Dongshaea marina: one gene and its partners. The protein of the gene in region 1 interacts with the protein of each later gene in a pairwise test. Links are inferred from orthologs where the notes say so. Each region holds a gene or a part of one and is shown on either strand. Other genes may lie near its edges.

Region 1 (5,699 bases):
TTAGGAAAAGTGGCCAATCGCGCATAAAATCCTGAAAAGTGAAAATGATAAATAATTTTAACAATCCAATATTAATGCAATAGCTCCGTATCATGTTCGATTATTAAGCTATACAACCCTTACATGGTCGTTAAGAATTCAAGAAAAGGCATGAAAAATGAATTAAGTTGAGCCAACCCATGGTGACCATCCCAGAGGGTAATGAAGCGAGACACAGGGCATCCTGGGCTAGAGCTCTTTCGGACTAACCAGGGTCATCACTTCAGCCTGAGATAAAGAATTTCTGGCTTTGCTAAGCTGACCCTCTGCAGCATGGATGCTGCAGTAGAGCTCCAGGGAGGGCACTGCGAGTCCGTCTGCAAAGCCCGAGATTAATCACAGTATTGACTCCATTTATGGAGAAAATGCTCTAGCAAGACAACGAGCGGTTATATGCCGGACAGGATCAGGTCTCCATGAATCGGCGCCACCGAGCTAAGAAAGACCCTTATGATGAAGGGACACTCCAGTCATGCTCCTTTTAAGGCAGGCATCCCCTTCACACCGAGATCGGCATCACCCGGTTACGCCCCAGCTCCTTGGCCTTGTAGAGCTGTTCGTCGGCACGCTCGATCACCTTGGCGACAGTGTCCCCCTTGCTAAACTCAGCTACCCCGAACGAGGCAGTGATCTTGTCGACCTTCTTACCGGTTCGCCTATCCTGAATCGACAGCTTCTCCAGACCGCGGCGAACGCTCTCGGCAAACTGGCGCGCCACCATCAGCTTTTTACCGGGCGCCACCAAGGCAAACTCCTCCCCCCCGTAACGATAGGCCTGGATCCCCTCCTTACAGCTATCCTGCAGGCGCCGGGCAACCATCTTGAGCACCAGATCCCCAAGCTGATGGCCATATTCATCATTGAATGCCTTAAAGTGATCGATATCGACCAGCACCAGGGAATAAAGCTGGCTCTGCTGATGAAATGATTCCAGCTCCTGATCAAAGCTGCGCCTGTTCAAGAGCTGGGTCAGTGCATCGTGAGATGCCTGTTTACGGCTCTCCTGCAGGGCATTGCGCAACTGCTCTATCTCCTGCTGCGCCTCGGCCAGCTGCTTATGAAAGTGACTTGTGACCTTTTGAATATGCGCCGAGCCACTCACCAGCTCGCGGATCACCCCAACCGTTTCATCCAGTGACATCCCCTGCTCTTCAAAGTGCTCCAGCGAGGCAAAGCGCTTGTTCAGCATATTCTGGAAGTCATCCGTATCGCTAAGGGTATCTTTCATGGTGTGAAACATTTCACTGGTCATCGCCTCAAGACTCTGGCGTAGCTGCTCCATGTTGGCCTGAGATTCCTGCTCGACATGGGCCTGATAGAGAGTGTTACAGGTCACCTCGCTAATAAGGCCCGTGTCCTGGAGCTTTTCGTCAATAGCCCGGTTGAGCTCAGGTTTCTCTTCTGAGACATAGGTATACCAGAGGGTATAGTTACAGGGGGTTGCCGGGATCTGATATTTCATCATCAGGGGGACAACCTGCTTCAGGTAAGCGGCAGATTGGCGAAAATCATCCATGCCCATAACAGCATCCATCTATCAAGCAGGAACACTCTCTATAGTATGGACCCTATTAAGGACACTGCACGGCTGAGATGCCACTCCTCCCTCTAAAGTTTGCTAAGGATCTCTGGAGGTAGCTTGAGCTCATCATTGCAGTTGATGCCGATCCCGCGCTCAAGGATCTTGCGGGCGATATTTTGAGCATCTTCAAGGGAGTGCATCTGATAGCTGCCGCACTGATAGCGGTTAACCTCGGGAAGCTTGGACGGATCTGCCACCTGGAGAATATCCTTTGCCGATGCCAGCCAGGCATCAGCCACCTGCTGCTCCGAGGGGGAGCCGATGAGGCTCATATAAAAACCGGTGCGACATCCCATGGGGGAGATATCGATGATCTCGACGCTCTTGCCATCAAGATGGTTGCGCATGAAGCCGGCAAATAGGTGCTCAAAGGTATGGATCCCCTCCTGAGACAGAGCCTCCTGATTAGGCACGCAGAAGCGTAGATCAAAGACGGTTATACAATCTCCGGAGGGAGTGTGAAGGGATTTGGCCACCCGCACCGCGGGGGCCTGCATTTTGGTGTGATCAACGGTAAAACTGTCCAGCAATGGCATCTGAGCTCTCCACCGAGACTAGCCAAAGAACAGCCTCCAAAGCCAACCATGGCTGAGCTCTTCCTGGCAGGAACGAAACTGTGCTCCGTAGGTTTCGGCGCGTTTTTGAACCCGCTTGGCTGTCTTGATGAGCCAGGCCTTGTTGCGATAACTGCCACGCTTATACCCACCCCACCCTTCATGGTAGTTCAGATATTGGGCGTAGGCATTCCACTTGGATACCTTATTAATCTTATTGGTCTTGGTGATATACCAACCCATGAAGTCGATGGCATCGGCAAAGTCATCCCGATCGCCACTGTAGTTGCCAGTTTCACGCTGATACTGCTCCCAGGCTGGATCCATCGCCTGGGCATAGCCATAGGCGGAGCTCACCCGCCCGATCGGAATAAAACCTAAGAAGTAATCCATCGGCGGCTTGGCATCATCGCGAAAGCTACTCTCCTGAAACATCATTGCCATGGGCACCTGAACCGGAACCCCCCACTTATGATTCATATCCATCGCCGCATCATACCAGCTACGATTTTGCCGAAAGATGTCGCAAATATTATGGGGGTTATCGGGCAGTGAGCTGCAGCTACTCAGCAGCGTCAGTAACACCAAGACTATCACTGAACGTTTTAGCATCAAATCAACTCATCTCGCTTAGGGGGCTCCCGCTCTTCCACCACAGGTGCTGAGCCCGGAGCGCCCAGGCTCGGTACCTGCCGTGGATCACAGGGCGTCTTCGTTCTCTTCGCCGGTACGAATTCGGATCACCTGCTCAATTTCACAGACGAAGATCTTTCCGTCACCTATCTTACCGGTACGCGCCGTATTCTGAATCGCCTCGAGGCAAGCCTCCAGCTCCTCATCGGGGATCACCAGCTCAATCTTCATCTTGGGGAGAAAGTCCACCATATATTCGGCCCCGCGATATAGCTCGGTATGCCCCTTCTGCCGGCCAAACCCCTTCACCTCGGTCACTGTCATCCCGGTGATCCCGACTTCGGAGAGAGCCTCCCGAACATCATCGAGCTTAAAGGGCTTGATGATCGCCTCAATCTTTTTCATGGTTCATCCTTACCAGTTATGTCGTCCGAACCCCGAGGTAATCGGGTAACGTCGATCTTTACCAAAGTTACGGGGAGTGATCCGCGGCCCAATCGGAGCCTGGCGTCGCTTATATTCATTGAGATCCACCAGGCGAACCACCCGGCGCACCGTTGCTTCATCAAAACCTTCGGCAACAATCTCCTCAACCGAAGCATCCTGCTCCACATAACGCTGCAAAATTGTATCCAATACATCGTAAGGGGCAGGCTATCCTGATCCACCTGATCCGGAGCCAGCTCAGCCGATGGGGGACGTGTGATCACCCGATCCGGAATGATCTCCTGGTCACGGTTACAGTAGCGAGCCAGACGATACACCAGAGTTTTTGGAACATCCTTGAGCACATCAAAACCACCCGCCATATCACCATACAGAGTCGAATAGCCGACCGCTACCTCGCTCTTATTGCCCGTGGTCAGCACCAGCTTGCGATGCTTGTTGGAGATAGCCATCAAAAGAACGCCCCGACAGCGTGCCTGCAGGTTCTCCTCTGTGGTGTCACGCTCGCTGTTCTCAAACAGAGGATTGAGCTGCTGCATGAAGCTATCAAACATAGGCTCAATTGGCACGATATCAAACTGCACTCCCTGGCGCTCAGCCTGGGCCTTGGCGTCCTCGACACTCATCTGTGAGGTATAGCGAAATGGCATCATCACCGCCTGCACCCGATCGGCTCCCAGAGCATCGACGGCGATCGCCATGGTCAGGGCCGAGTCAATCCCGCCGGAAAGCCCCAGCACGGCACCGGCAAAGCCGTTTTTATTCACATAATCGCGCACCGCCAGAACCAGGGCCTGGTAGATGTCTGCCTCTTCATACTTCTTGGCCGGCACCGGTAGCACATCAACCTGAGGCTCAGCATCAACAAACTCAACCAGCTGACACTCCTCCTGAAAGGGAGCCAGCCTGTGAGTCAGCACTCCTGCACGGTTGAACACCTTGGATCGTCCATCAAAAATAAGCTCATCCTGACCACAGATCTGGTTGAGATAGACCAGGGGTAGATTGGTCTCCTGGCAACGCTGTTTCATCAAATCTTTGCGGATCCAGGGTTTATCCTGGTGGAAGGGGGATGCATTGATAGAAACCAGGATTTCGGCGCCCTGGCGCTTGGCATCCTGCACCGGGGCATCAATCCACAGATCTTCACAGATCAAAAGACCCAGCTTCACTCCCTTAAAATCAACCACCAGGGTGCCGTTACCCTCGACGAAATAGCGTTTTTCATCAAACACGCTGTAGTTCGGCAGGCTCTGCTTGAAGTAACGTCCCAGCACCTTGCCCTGATGCAGTAAAGAGACCGCATTATAGAGCTTACCCTCTTCGCGCCAGGGATGCCCCACCAGCAACGCCGTTTCACCACTGCGCGCCTGCATCAGCGCCAGGGCGTTTTCAACCCGCTGCATCAGGTCTGCGCGCAACAACAGATCCTCGGGGGATAGCCGGTTAATGCCAGCTCAGGATACACCACCAGATCGGCGCCCTGTTGCTCTGCATCAGCCAATACCCCGAGCATCTTCTCGGCATTTTGTTCGATCGCGCCCACTACCAGATTCAGCTGGGCAAGCATGATGGTTAATGATTTAGCCATATTTAGCTCGGTCTCTGCTCAAAATTAAACTCCCAGCATAATAAGAAAAAGCATCGCCTCAAGCCAGCTTCGGCGAAGCATCTGCTAAGAAAACGGCTACTTTTCAACCTGAAAGCGGCTTTTCCTGCTTGCCTGACCAGGAGTAACCTTAGCTTAGATTCTCCCGGTAACCGGGATCACTCCCCCGAAAAAGAGCTCTGCTGATGCAGCCCCCCTTGATTGAGATAATCAAATTGGGTGGTTCTTCAAGGCCGGGCCCACAAGTAGCGCACTCATCCAGCCGAAGCACTGCCCGAATGTTCATGCATAATGACTCAAGCCTCCTTCTGGCAATGGGTCGAAAAAATAGCCAGCATCGGCTGGCACTACTAAACCCCTGACAGTGACAGGTTACCTCCCGCTTACACTTTGTAAATCTTATAGTTATGCATTTTTTTTGTATTTTCTTTGCAAACGTGTTCAAATGCCGGACGAACCATTGTTAACGGTTTGTTTTCAAAATACATATCAGATGTATCTTCTTTAGAATAATAAATCAGAAATACGCCTTTATTTGAAATTTTATATGCCTGAATCGTTAGCGTTCAGGATCTTTCCCAATTTTCAGCAGAGGATGTTCTTTTTATGAGTTCTTCGATAACACAAGCTCCCCCCCGACGACTTGGATTAATGACACTACTGATGAGTGGTATGGGCTCAGTCATCGGATCCGGTTGGCTGTTTGGTGCCTATCATGCTGCCCGGATCGCCGGCCCCGCCTCTATCATCTCCTGGATCATCGGCTGGGCTGCCGTGCTGGTGGTAGCACTGACTTATGTTGAAGTAGCAACCATCTTCCCCAAGGCCGGAGGCC
Region 2 (5,678 bases), 140 kb from region 1 along the record:
CGCGATGTGAAGGGCCACATGTGGCACCTGCGCTACCCGCTGGCCGATGGTGCCAAAACAGCGGACGGCAAAGACTACCTGGTGGTGGCAACCACCCGTCCGGAAACCATGCTGGGTGATACCGGGGTTGCGGTGAACCCGGAAGATCCACGTTATAAAGATCTCATCGGTAAGCATGTGATCCTGCCGATCGTCGATCGTCGCATCCCGATCGTCGGTGACGAGCACGCCGACATGGAAAAAGGCACCGGCTGCGTCAAGATCACCCCGGCTCACGACTTCAACGACTATGAAGTAGGTAAGCGAAACCAGCTGCCGATGATCAATGTCCTGACCTTTGATGCAACCATCCGCGACAGCGCCGAGGTGTTTACCACCAAGGGTGAGCCATCGGATCTCTACTCCAATGTGCTGCCGGAAAAATACCGGGGGATGGAGCGTTTTGCTGCGCGTAAAGCGATCGTCGAAGAGTTTGAGGCCCTGGATCTCTTGGTTGAAATTGAAGATCACGCCCTGACTGTGCCCTACGGCGATCGTGGCGGCGTCATCATAGAGCCGATGCTGACCGACCAATGGTATGTGCGCACCGCACCTCTGGCCGAGGTTGCCACCAAGGCGGTGGAAGATGGCGAGATCCAGTTCGTACCCAAGCAGTATGAAAACATGTATTTTGCCTGGATGCGCGACATCCAGGACTGGTGTATCTCCCGCCAGCTGTGGTGGGGGCACCGGATCCCGGCCTGGTATGACAACGAAGGTAAGGTCTACGTAGGTCATAGCGAGCAGGAAGTTCGTGCCAAGCACCAGCTCGGTGATGAGATCGCCCTGCACCAGGATGAAGATGTACTGGATACCTGGTTCTCCTCGGCGCTGTGGACCTTCTCTACCCAGGGCTGGCCAGAAAAAACACCGGATCTGGCGACCTTCCACCCCAGCGATGTGCTGGTGACCGGCTTTGACATCATCTTCTTCTGGGTTGCCCGGATGATCATGATGACCATGCACTTCATCAAGGATGAAAACGGCAAGCCGCAGGTCCCCTTCAAGACTGTGTATGTGCACGGCCTGGTCCGTGATGAAAATGGCGACAAGATGTCCAAGTCCAAGGGGAACGTGCTGGATCCTCTGGATATGATTGATGGCATCGAGCTGGATAACCTGGTCGAAAAGCGCACCGGTAATATGATGCAGCCACAGCTTGCTGAAAAAATTGCCAAACGGACTCGTAAGGCCTTCCCCGAGGGAATCGAGGCCCACGGTACCGATGCACTGCGTTTCACCTTCATGGCGATGGCTACCACAGGGCGCGATCTCAACTGGGATATGAACCGTCTCGATGGCTACCGTAACTTCTGCAACAAGCTGTGGAATGCCAGCCGCTACGTGCTGATGAATGCCGAGGGTGAAGATTGTGGCTTTAATGGCGGTGAGCTTGAGCTTTCACTGGCGGATCGCTGGATCAAGGCCAAGCTGCAGCACTGCATTCGTGACGTTCGCCAGGCGATCGAAGACTACCGCTTCGATATGGCGGCAAACCACCTGTATGAGTTTATCTGGAACCAGTTCTGTGACTGGTATCTGGAGCTGACCAAGCCGGTTCTGTGGAACGGTAGTGACGCGCAAAAACGCGGCACCCGTCATACCCTGCTTGAGACTCTGGAAACCCTGCTGCGCCTGGCGCACCCCATCATGCCATTTATCACCGAAGAGATCTGGCAGAAGGTAGCTGAGCTCACAGGTATCGAGGCCGACACCATCATGCTGCAGGGCTATCCTGAGTATGACGCCAGCCAGGATGATGAGAAGGCACTGGTCGATCTCGAGTGGATCAAGCAATTTATCGTCAACGTACGCAATATCCGCGCTGAGATGAATATTGCGCCAAGTAAGCCTCTTGAGGTGCTGCTGCGCAACCATGATGCCACGACTGCCCAGCGAGTTGAAAGCAATGCAACCTTCCTCAAGGCACTGGCGAAGCTCGATTCTGTGACACTGCTTGGTGCTGATGAGCAGGCTCCGGCCTCTGTCACCGCCCTGCTGGGGGAAGCGGAGCTACTGCTGCCGATGGCAGGCCTCATCGACAAGGATGCAGAGCTGGCTCGTATCGCCAAAGAGCTTGAGAAAGCCGCCACTGAGATTGGTCGCATCCGGGGTAAGCTGTCAAACGAGAAGTTTGTCAGCCGCGCCCCTGAGGCCGTGGTCGCCAAAGAGAAGGCCAAGCTTGAGGAGTTGACTCAGGCTGAACTTAAGCTCAAGGAGCAGCAGCAAACCATCGCCGCTCTTTAATCGCTAGCAGCCATAAACAACAAAGCCCTCATCTGAGGGCTTTGTTTTATTCGGGTCTTAACAGCTTACTCTTCGAAGTAGGTTCCCCAACCATCATACTCAATCGCGTACTGAGCCGCGATCTCCAGCATCTTGGGCAGGGGCTCCAGGATCGAGTCGCTATCCAGCTCGCTCTCCCCATAGATATCAAAGCAGTACAGCTCCTCCCCTTCGTCGGTCTCGAAAAGCTCTACTTCACTGACATCAAATCCCGCGGTAAACAGCTGCTCGGCAGCCTGCAAGGCTGGCTCTTCAGACTTAGCCGCAAAGTGGTACTCGATGGTATAGAGTGCGTCCGGGTTGCTACCATCCTCCAGTAGCTCTTCGATGATATCTTCACACTCATCACGCCACTGTTCCATCTGTTCACTCATCACTTCATCTCCGGTTTGCGCTCACGAAAGAGCCATACATTTTGCTGCAAGCATAAGCCAATCCTGACACTTTGCAAGCCTTCACATTCCGCAGCCTTTAAACTGATGTATCATGGGTGCTGCTCATTATTTCATCGATTCTTTTCTTCACCAGGAGCAACCCATGCGATGGACTAAATCTGACTACCACCTCTCGACCGATAAGACCCTTCTGCAACAAGGGATGATCTATGACTTTCTCAAAGACGCCCCCTGGTGTCAGGGGATTGAGCCTGACACCCTGGCACTGGCCATCGAGCAATCCTTGTGCTTTGGCCTCTACTTTCAGAAAAACCAGATTGGCTTCGCCCGGCTGGTGACCGACTATGCCACCTTCGCCTGGCTGACCGACCTCTTCGTCCTGGAGGAACATAGAGGGAAAGGCTTGAGTAAATGGATGATGGAGTGCATCATGCAACATCCTTCGGTCCAGCGGCTCCGTCACATCTCACTGGCGACAACCGACGCCCATGGGCTTTACTCTCAATATGGGTTTGCCCCGGTTGCATCTCCGTCGCAACTGATGGAGCAACGTGGCAAAGATAAGCTGCACTGACAAGTTACACAATGGAGAGAGTTCAATGAGTCAAGATCTCACCGCCAAAGGGCGCTCGCCCTCGCTGTTGGGCGGTGCCATGATAATTGCAGGCACCACGGTCGGTGCCGGGATGTTTACCCTGCCGGTGATGACCTCAGGGATGTGGTTTTTCTACTCACTACTAATCCTGGCCCTGACCTGGCTGCTGATGTACTCCTCCAGCCTGCTGATCCTGGAAGCCAACCTCAACTATCCGATCGGGGCCAGCTTCGACACTATGACAGAGGATCTACTAGGACATGGTGGACGCATCATCACCGGGGCCCTGGTAGCCTTTGTCCTGTATATCCTGACCTATGCCTATATCTCGGGGGGAGGCTCCACCACGGCTCTTACCCTTGGAAACCTGCTGGGGATCCCTGTTCTCTACCAGGTCGGAGGCTTGCTGTTTGGCGGTGTTTTGGCGCTGATTGTTTATCTCTCCACTAAGGCGGTCGATCGGATCACCACCATCATGCTGGGAGCCATGGTGATCACCTTTTTCATGTCGGTGGCAGGACTCATCTACAACATCAAGCTACCGGTACTGCTGAATAATAGCGACCCCACGGCTCACTATGCTCCCTATATCCTGATTGCGATCCCGGTTTGCCTTGCTTCCTTTGGCTACCACGGTAACATCCCAAGCCTGATGAAATATTACGGCAAAGCGCCGAAGAAGATCGCCTGTGCCGCGCTACTAGGTAGCCTGATGGCGCTGTTTTTCTACTTCCTGTGGCAGCTCAGCGCCCTGGGAAACCTGCCTCGTGACACCTTCAGGGGGATCATGGCCGCCGGTGGCAATATGGATGTACTGCTGGCTGCACTGGGTCAGACGGTAAAACAGAGCCATCTGAACATCCTGCTGCAAATCTTTGCTAATCTGGCGGTGGCGTCCTCGTTTCTTGGGGTGACCCTGGGCCTTTTCGACTATATTGCCGATCTATTTAAGTTTGATGACAGTCATCTTGGCCGCCTCAAAACCGCAGTGATTACCTTCGCCCCTCCCCTGATAGGCGCGATGATCTGGCCGAATGGTTTTCTGCTGGCCATAGGTTTTGCTGCGCTGGCCGCCGCAGGCTGGGCAGTGATCATTCCGGTGCTGCTGGCAATCAAGAGTCGTCGCAAGTTTGGTAACCCCCAATTTCGTACCCCGGGCGGAAGACTCACCCTGGTGATCGTCTTTGGTTATGGAGTTCTGGTGATCCTCTGCCACCTGTTGGGACTGTTTGGCCTGCTGCCTCAGTTTGGCGCCTGATCGCCTTAAGCCTTCCATAAGCCCCACTGCCCGATAGGACCAGTGGGGCATGAAAGCACAGATTCACTATACTCTTGGGGAAACCCACATGAGTGTGCTGTCATGGGAAAAGCTCTTCTGGGAATGCTGCTTCTGCTCAACTGCGCCCTGTTACAGGCTCAGGCTATCACTCTTGCGATCGGAGAGTACCCCCCTTCACCTCGAAGCACCTTCAGCGTAATGGCATGTTTGGGGCTATTGTGGATGAGGCGTTCGCTACCCAGGATGTAAAACCCAGTTATATGTTTACCTCCTGGAGTCGGGCCTACCGGCTCTCAGAGGAGGGTGTAGTGACAGGAACGGTTCCCTGGGGAGCATCCGTAGAACGCGCCCTGAAACATATCTACAGCGATCCCATCATGGAGTACCGGATGGTCTGGTTCTACCTTAAGGGACAGAACTTTGACTGGCAGGATTACTCGGATCTCAAAGGTAAAAAAGTCGCTGCAATCCGCGGCTATACCTATGATGATGCTTTTTATCAGGCTGCCCGGGAAGGGATTATTGAGGTGATTTTTGTCAACCGCCTCAAGCAGTGCTTTGATCTGCTGCTCTCAGGAAGAGTCGATCTCACCATTGAAAGCTTTGATGTCGGCTACTACACCCTCAACCGCCATTACCAAAATGCCGAACTGCTATTTACGAATCACCCCAAACCCGTGGTTCTCAGCCATCATTACCTGCTGCTCAGCAAAAAGTCATCTCAGGCACAAAAGCTGATCAACGACTTTAACCAAGGGCTCGAGGCACTTAAAAAGTCCGGGCGAGTCGATGAGCTTCGCCTTCTATACCGCAAAGGAGGGATGAGCACTCCTTAATAACCCGGGACTATCCTTTGCTGCCATCCCCGATGACAGGCTGTTGATGTGATGTAATTCTCATTTTTTGCCATCCGTTTAAATTCGCCCTGATTATCCTTGTTATTTGTATGGTCTCTATCTATAGTCCGGCTCGGCAGTGCCAGATGGAGCAGGCATGATGTACGCCGATCAGGATGATTCATCGACCTTCACCTATCAGAGCAAACAGACCAGGCGCCGGTATCACTATTCCAAGATGGGTGCCT
Region 3 (6,021 bases), 440 kb from region 1 along the record:
TGCCAGAGCGGATAGCGGACTACTATTTTTTCTTTTGCATCATCGCCTTGAGATCGGCAAAGGGGTTGTGAGTGGCCTGCTCATGCTTGAGATCATCGCCCGCCTCGACCGAAGAGCCATAGGTTTCGGCTTCGAGGTACTTTGAATGCTCATGATCGTGGCAATAAAGGCACAAAAGCTCCCAGTTCGAACCATCTTCCGGGTTATTGCTGTGGTCATGATCGATGTGATGAACCGTGAGCTCTCTTAGGTTGGAGTAGGTAAATTCACGGGCGCAGCGGCCACAGACCCAGGGAAAGAGCTTGAGGGCCTTATCGCGATAGCCCTGTTCTAACTGGGCGTATTTTGGTGGAATGTATGCCATAGGATTCTTGAGGTTGATTTTTTCCGCACTATAGCACTGCAGGGCCGCCGCTGACATCCTCCGTTTGCATAATATTTGAGTGTGCGGCTTTGTGTTAGATAAGGCTTTGCCCAGAGGTTTATCATGAATCTCAAGAGAGCAGGGGATCAGCCAGAGGGAGTCGTTGCCCGGTTTAAAGAAAAACGGGGCGATATGCCCCGGCGAGTTTACAGACGCTCCAGATCCGCTTCAATTTCGTTGATCTTGCTCTGAACCACCTTCTCCAGGTGGCGAAGATCGCTGAGTATCTTCTTCTTAAGATCGCGGGGGATCGGGGTCGGTTTACTATGATTGAGCTCTTCGAGTACCTTGCTGAGGTTTTCATCCAGCTCGCCGGAGGCGGTACAGGGGTACTTGAGTTTGACACTCTTGGCGAAAAATTCACCCGGTTTCTTCTTCAGGTAGATTTTCAGAATATCGTTACCCGATTCCTGGCGCAGGCTGTAACGATCGATCTGGGCGGGATCGCTGATCCCCACGTTGTACAGATTCTCAGACACTCCCTTCTCCTTTATTGGATTCGAAACATGCAAATCGCCAGGGGAGCCCCTGGCGTAATCAATTATTCAACACTACGCAGCAGTGCGTTGATCCCAACCTTAGCCCGGGTTTTGGCATCAACTTTTTTGACGATGATTGCCGCATACAGGCTGTAGTTACCGCACTTAGATGGCAAGGAGCCGGAAACCACCACTGAGCCAGCAGGTACCCGGCCATAATGGATGGTGTCGGTTTCTCTGTCATAGATGCGGGTGGACTGGCCAATGTAGACCCCCATGGAGATCACGCTGCCCTCTTCGACGATCACTCCCTCAACCACTTCGGAGCGCGCCCCGATAAAGCAGTTATCTTCGATGATGGTCGGGGTTGCCTGCAGCGGCTCAAGAACGCCACCTATGCCTACACCACCGGAGAGGTGTACATTGGCGCCGATCTGCGCACAAGAGCCCACGGTGGCCCAGGTATCAACCATGGTGCCTTCTCCGACCCGGGCTCCGATGTTGACATAGGATGGCATCAATACCGCGTCACGGGCGATGTAGGCACCCTTACGAACGGTGGCCGGTGGTACCACCCGCACACCCTGCTGCTCAAACATCTCCTGGGTGTAGTCGGCGTACTTAAGGGGCACCTTGTCGTAGCACTTAAGATCGTTATGATCGAACACCTCGTTGTTATGGATGCGGAAATAGAGCAGTACCGCTTTTTTGATCCACTGATGCACGACCCATTCGCCTGCTATCTTTTCGGCAACGCGCAGCTCACCGGCATCCAGCTTCTGCAGGGTGGTTTCGATGGCAAGGCGGGTTGCATCATCGACCAGTGCCGGAGTGATATCTTGCCTGCGCTCGTAGGCTTCCTCGATTATTGCTTGTAACTCTGTCATGGTTCGTCTCTTTATCAGTGAAGATAGAGGCTATTTTTATCACATTTCTCTGTCATTATTCAGCGATTGCAGCAGTTTTTCCGTCAGTTGCCTTTTTAGCGAGTCGTCAAGCGGCCGATCCTGGCGATCGGTGAGCATAAACAGATCCTGTGCCTGCTCGCCGATTGTGGTGATCTTGGCCGAATGTAGCTGCAGCTTACACTCCTGGAACACGGCGCCGACCCGTGCCAGAAGGCCCGGGATATCCAGAGTTTTCAGCTCCATCAGGGTGTGCTTATGGCTCCCCGCGGTTTGCAGGAACAGGATACGGGTATTGACCCTAAACGGCTGAAGGCGCCTACTCAGGCGCTCTTTCTTGCGAACCTTGGAGGTGGGGCGCTTGAGCGCATGCAGCAGCGCCTGCTGGATCTTGGGGATCCTATGATGGGAGAGGGGCGAGCCATCGGGCTCCAGGATCACAAAGCTGTCCAGGGCCTTCTCCTCCCGGGTCGTCATGATTTGTGCCTGATGAATGGTCAGACGCTTTTGACTGAGCAGGGTTGCCACGCTGGCAAACAGGTTGGGCCTATTGTTGCAGTAGAGCAGCAGCTCACTGCTGCCCCGGGCGCTGTCCGAGGTGATACTGACCAGGGGAGAGTTCTCTCCCTGCTGCTGGTGGGCCAGAATTGCCTGGGTATGATTGATCACCTGCTCATCGCTGTAGCGAATAAAGTAATCGCTCTTAAACTGTTGCCACAGCTTATCGATAAGCGCCGTTGATTCACCACGTTTTTGTAACTGCAGCCGGCAGCGCCGCTGGCGATCGCGAATTTGCCGCCTGACATCCATCGACAGTTCAGGCCCCTGGCGAAGCATCCGCTGGGTAGCGAAATAGAGCTGGCGCAGCAGGCTTCCTTTCCAGTCATTCCACAGCTTATCGTTGGTGGCGTTCATGTCGGCGACCGTCAGGCAGTAGAGAAGATCCAGATGGCGCTCATCGCCAGCCTGCAGTGAAAATTCACGGATCACCTCGGGATCACAGATATCTCTGCGCTGGGCCGTGGTCGACATCAGCAGGTGATGACGCACCAGCCAGGAGACGATCTCACTCTCCTTGTGGCTTAACTGATGCAGCCTGCAAAACTCATAGGCGGTCTCGGCACCGATCTCGCTGTGGTTGCCCCCCTTGCCCTTGCCGATGTCATGGAACAGGGTGGCGAGGTAGAGCAGCTCCGGCTTATACAGGTGCTGTAGCAGCTGATGACACAGGGGATAGTTGCTTTGACCCTCGGCCGAGGCGATGAGTCTCAACTTAGTGAGGGCCCTGATGGTGTGCTCATCAACCGTATAGGTGTGCAACAGATCAAACTGCATCTGGCCGACGATCCCTTTCCACTCGGGGAAGTAGCTCGAAAGCAGATCATAGTGGTGCATCAGCTCGAACGCTTCTATGGCCTTGGGGTGGCGTAAAATCGCCAGCATCAGGCGGCGGCAGGCTTCGGATTGACATAGAGGAGCGGTCAGCTTTTGCTTAACCTTGTAGAGCTCCCGGAGTGTGACTGCGCCGATCCGCTCGGCTTGCGGTTGGGTGATCAGGGTGTAAAAGAGTGCCAGCAGTGAGCTGGGATCTTCACTGAAGATCGATGGATGGCGGATCTCAAGCTGTGGGCCTCGCAGCTCAAATTGAGCAGTGATCGGTTGGCAGGTGATCGGCTGGCGATTGATGATGTGCTCATCAAAAAGCTCCAGCAGTAGCTCATTGAGCTCACTGACCCGGCGCACCACCTGATAGAAGTGGCGCATCATGGTCTCGACCGGACGGTTTCCCTCGCCGGACCAGCCCAGCAGCTGGGCCACGCTGCGTTGGTGATCGAATAGCAGTCGGTTATCTTTTTTGCCACTGATAAGGTGCAGGGCAAATCTCAGTCGCCACAGGCTATCCCGGCAGCCGGTGAGCTCTTTGGCTTCGGCCTGGCTTAGAAAACCGCTAATCGCCATCTCCTCCACCGAGTGACTTCCCAGGTGGCGGCGCGCGATCCAGCCTATGGTCTGTAGATCCCGCAAGCCTCCCGGATTATGCTTGAGATCTGGCTCCAACAGGTAAACCGTGTTGCGATATCTCTGGTGGCGCTGCTTTTGCTCTTCGCACTTAGCTTCAAAAAAAGCCTCGCTACTCCAGAAGAGATCACTATCGAGCACCTGCTGCAGCTCGGTAAACATGGGGGCCGCTCCGGCGATGAGCCGTGACTCCATCAAACTGGTGGCGACCGTGATATCTTTTTTCCCCTGCTCGATGCACTCATCCTGGGTACGCACGCTGTGGCCGATATCCAGGTGGAGATCCCATAGCAGGGTCAGAAAGTGGCTGATTTGCTTGGATTGGTGAGGCTCGAATGTATCGGTGATCAGGACCAACAGATCTATGTCTGAACCCGGCAGCAGCTCCTGGCGACCATAGCCCCCGACGGCAATCAACGCCATGGATTGCGAAGAGATAGCGGTACATTGATTCCACAGAGCCTGTAGCAGGCGATCAAACTGCTGTGCCCGATAGTGCACCAGCTCGGCAACGGGAGTATTGGCACTGAATGCCTCGCTGAGCTGATTGTCCAGGTTCTCAATAAACAGCCGTCCCTGCGGTAGATCCACCGCAGCACTAAGAAAGGGGTCAAGCTGCGAAGGATCAAGAGGCATCTGAAACGTCCTTGTCTTGGTGGGGATTAAGAGGTGATGAATCGCTCGATGCTATCATCTCTGCGCAGGGTAAGGACTTCACATCCCTGCTCGGTGACCAGCAGTGTGTGCTCCCACTGAGCGGACAGGGAGCGATCTTTGGTCACCACGGTCCAGCCATCTTTGAGCATCTTGCAGTGACGTTTGCCCGCGTTGATCATCGGCTCGATGGTAAAACACATGCCGGGCTCAAGAATCGGCCCGGTGCCGGCACGACCATAGTGTAATACTTGGGGCTCTTCGTGGAACAGGCGACCGATACCGTGGCCACAGTATTCACGGACCACCGAGTAGTCATTTTTCTCGGCATGCTTTTGGATCGCGTGACCAATGTCACCTAAGTGAATGCCGGGTTTGACCATCTCGATGCCAAGATAGAGACACTCATGGGCAACACGGCACAGGCGCTCCGCCAGGATGGAGGGCTTACCTACCATGAACATCTTGGAAGTGTCACCATGATAGCCATCTTTAATCACCGTGATATCCACATTGATAATATCGCCGTCTTTGAGTTTCTTATCGGCGGGGATCCCGTGGCAGATCACATGATTGACGGATGTGCAGATCGATTTAGGGAAGCCGTGATAGTTTAACGGGGCAGGGATCGCCTGCTGCTTGTCGACAATATAGTCATGGCAGATCTGATTGAGCTCCTCGGTGGTGATCCCTTTGCGTACGTGTGGTTCTATCATCTCCAGCACTTCGGCAGCCAGGCGTCCGGCCACGCGCATCTTTTCAATTTCTTCTGCAGTTTTGATCTGTATTGTCATTCCTATTCTCTGTCATCGTGCGGCTTGCGCTCGCCTTTTCAACCAAAGCGGAAATTTTATCCACTCCTGCGCCGAACTTCCACCGCTTTATCTTTGTGGTTACTGAACAACTGACCAGCATTCGTTCAGTTTGTATTAAGTGTAAATTAAGTAGACTTGGTTCTGCAGAGAGCGATAAGACCTGTGCTCTGAGGCAACTCAGAGGAAACCTATATTTTGAGCAGCATGATTTCGGGGTACTATGCCCCGATTTTTTTGCCTGCAATTCAGTTAATCTTCCCCAGTTTTGCATCCGAGCATCCATGTCAATCACGGCCCGACATATGCGGTGAGCAGTCAATCGCTAGCGGAACTAAAAGTTTAGCTTGGCCTGCGGTAAGCGGACTCCGGCCTGAGGGGATTGCTTGTCCAATCCCCACTGAACTTCCAAGGACGCCCCGGAATTTGCTTCATCAGATTCACTAAAACAGACAGACGAAACGTCCATATTCCGGCTGTCTTTCAATCGCGTCCATGCGATTGATAAGTTCATCAACAATGAAACATTCAGCGCAAATAGACGGGGCCTAACACCCTCGTGAGCGAGCGCCGAGGGTAGCCGATGAGGATTGCTTTTTCCGAGGCAGGATGCCGAGCACCGTAGCTTGATGGAGGGACCCATCACGCGCAGGGAGCTTTTGGTTACTTTTCTCGGTAGAAAAGTAACTCACCCGCCCGGTGATTCGGGCCATGCAGCGCAGCTGCAA

The links.
Region 2: the proteins of glnB (region 1) and rraB interact in binary tests that used the Escherichia coli proteins (3 or more experiments, as listed by UniProt). The link is inferred for Dongshaea marina from one-to-one orthologs.
Region 3: the proteins of glnB (region 1) and glnD interact in binary tests that used the Escherichia coli proteins (3 or more experiments, as listed by UniProt). The link is inferred for Dongshaea marina from one-to-one orthologs.

Annotation. Positions count from the first base shown.
Region 1 is NZ_CP028897.1:4,432,769-4,438,467, forward strand. Bases 1,545-4,361 are described here. They hold glnB (nitrogen regulatory protein P-II), read right to left. Parts: upstream 3,214-4,361; coding sequence 2,875-3,213; downstream 1,545-2,874. Other genes in these bases: DB847_RS20705 (GGDEF domain-containing protein), read right to left, coding at 1,545-1,561; luxS (S-ribosylhomocysteine lyase), read right to left, coding at 1,648-2,157; DB847_RS20715 (transglycosylase SLT domain-containing protein), read right to left, coding at 2,176-2,787. In the rest of the region: more of DB847_RS20705, read right to left, coding at 539-1,544; DB847_RS20730 (APC family permease), read left to right, coding at 5,471-5,699. UniProt on the Escherichia coli protein: P-II indirectly controls the transcription of the glutamine synthetase gene (glnA). P-II prevents NR-II-catalyzed conversion of NR-I to NR-I-phosphate, the transcriptional activator of GlnA. When P-II is uridylylated to P-II-UMP, these events are reversed.
Region 2 is NZ_CP028897.1:4,292,582-4,298,259, forward strand. The notes cover bases 1,026-3,821. They hold rraB (ribonuclease E inhibitor RraB), read right to left. Parts: upstream 2,700-3,821; coding sequence 2,352-2,699; downstream 1,026-2,351. Other genes in these bases: DB847_RS20045 (valine--tRNA ligase), read left to right, coding at 1,026-2,286; DB847_RS20055 (GNAT family N-acetyltransferase), read left to right, coding at 2,863-3,294; mtr (tryptophan permease), read left to right, coding at 3,320-3,821. Outside these bases: more of DB847_RS20045, read left to right, coding at 1-1,025; more of mtr, read left to right, coding at 3,822-4,573; DB847_RS20065 (substrate-binding periplasmic protein), read left to right, coding at 4,798-5,430. UniProt on the Escherichia coli protein: Globally modulates RNA abundance by binding to RNase E (Rne) and regulating its endonucleolytic activity. Can modulate Rne action in a substrate-dependent manner by altering the composition of the degradosome.
Region 3 is NZ_CP028897.1:3,995,062-4,001,082, reverse strand. Bases 1,630-4,768 are described here. They hold glnD ([protein-PII] uridylyltransferase), read right to left. Parts: upstream 4,464-4,768; coding sequence 1,830-4,463; downstream 1,630-1,829. Other genes in these bases: map (type I methionyl aminopeptidase), read right to left, coding at 4,490-4,768; dapD (2,3,4,5-tetrahydropyridine-2,6-dicarboxylate N-succinyltransferase), read right to left, coding at 1,630-1,790. Also shown: DB847_RS18710 (YajD family HNH nuclease), read right to left, coding at 23-421; DB847_RS18705 (DUF3461 family protein), read right to left, coding at 571-903; more of dapD, read right to left, coding at 966-1,629; more of map, read right to left, coding at 4,769-5,275.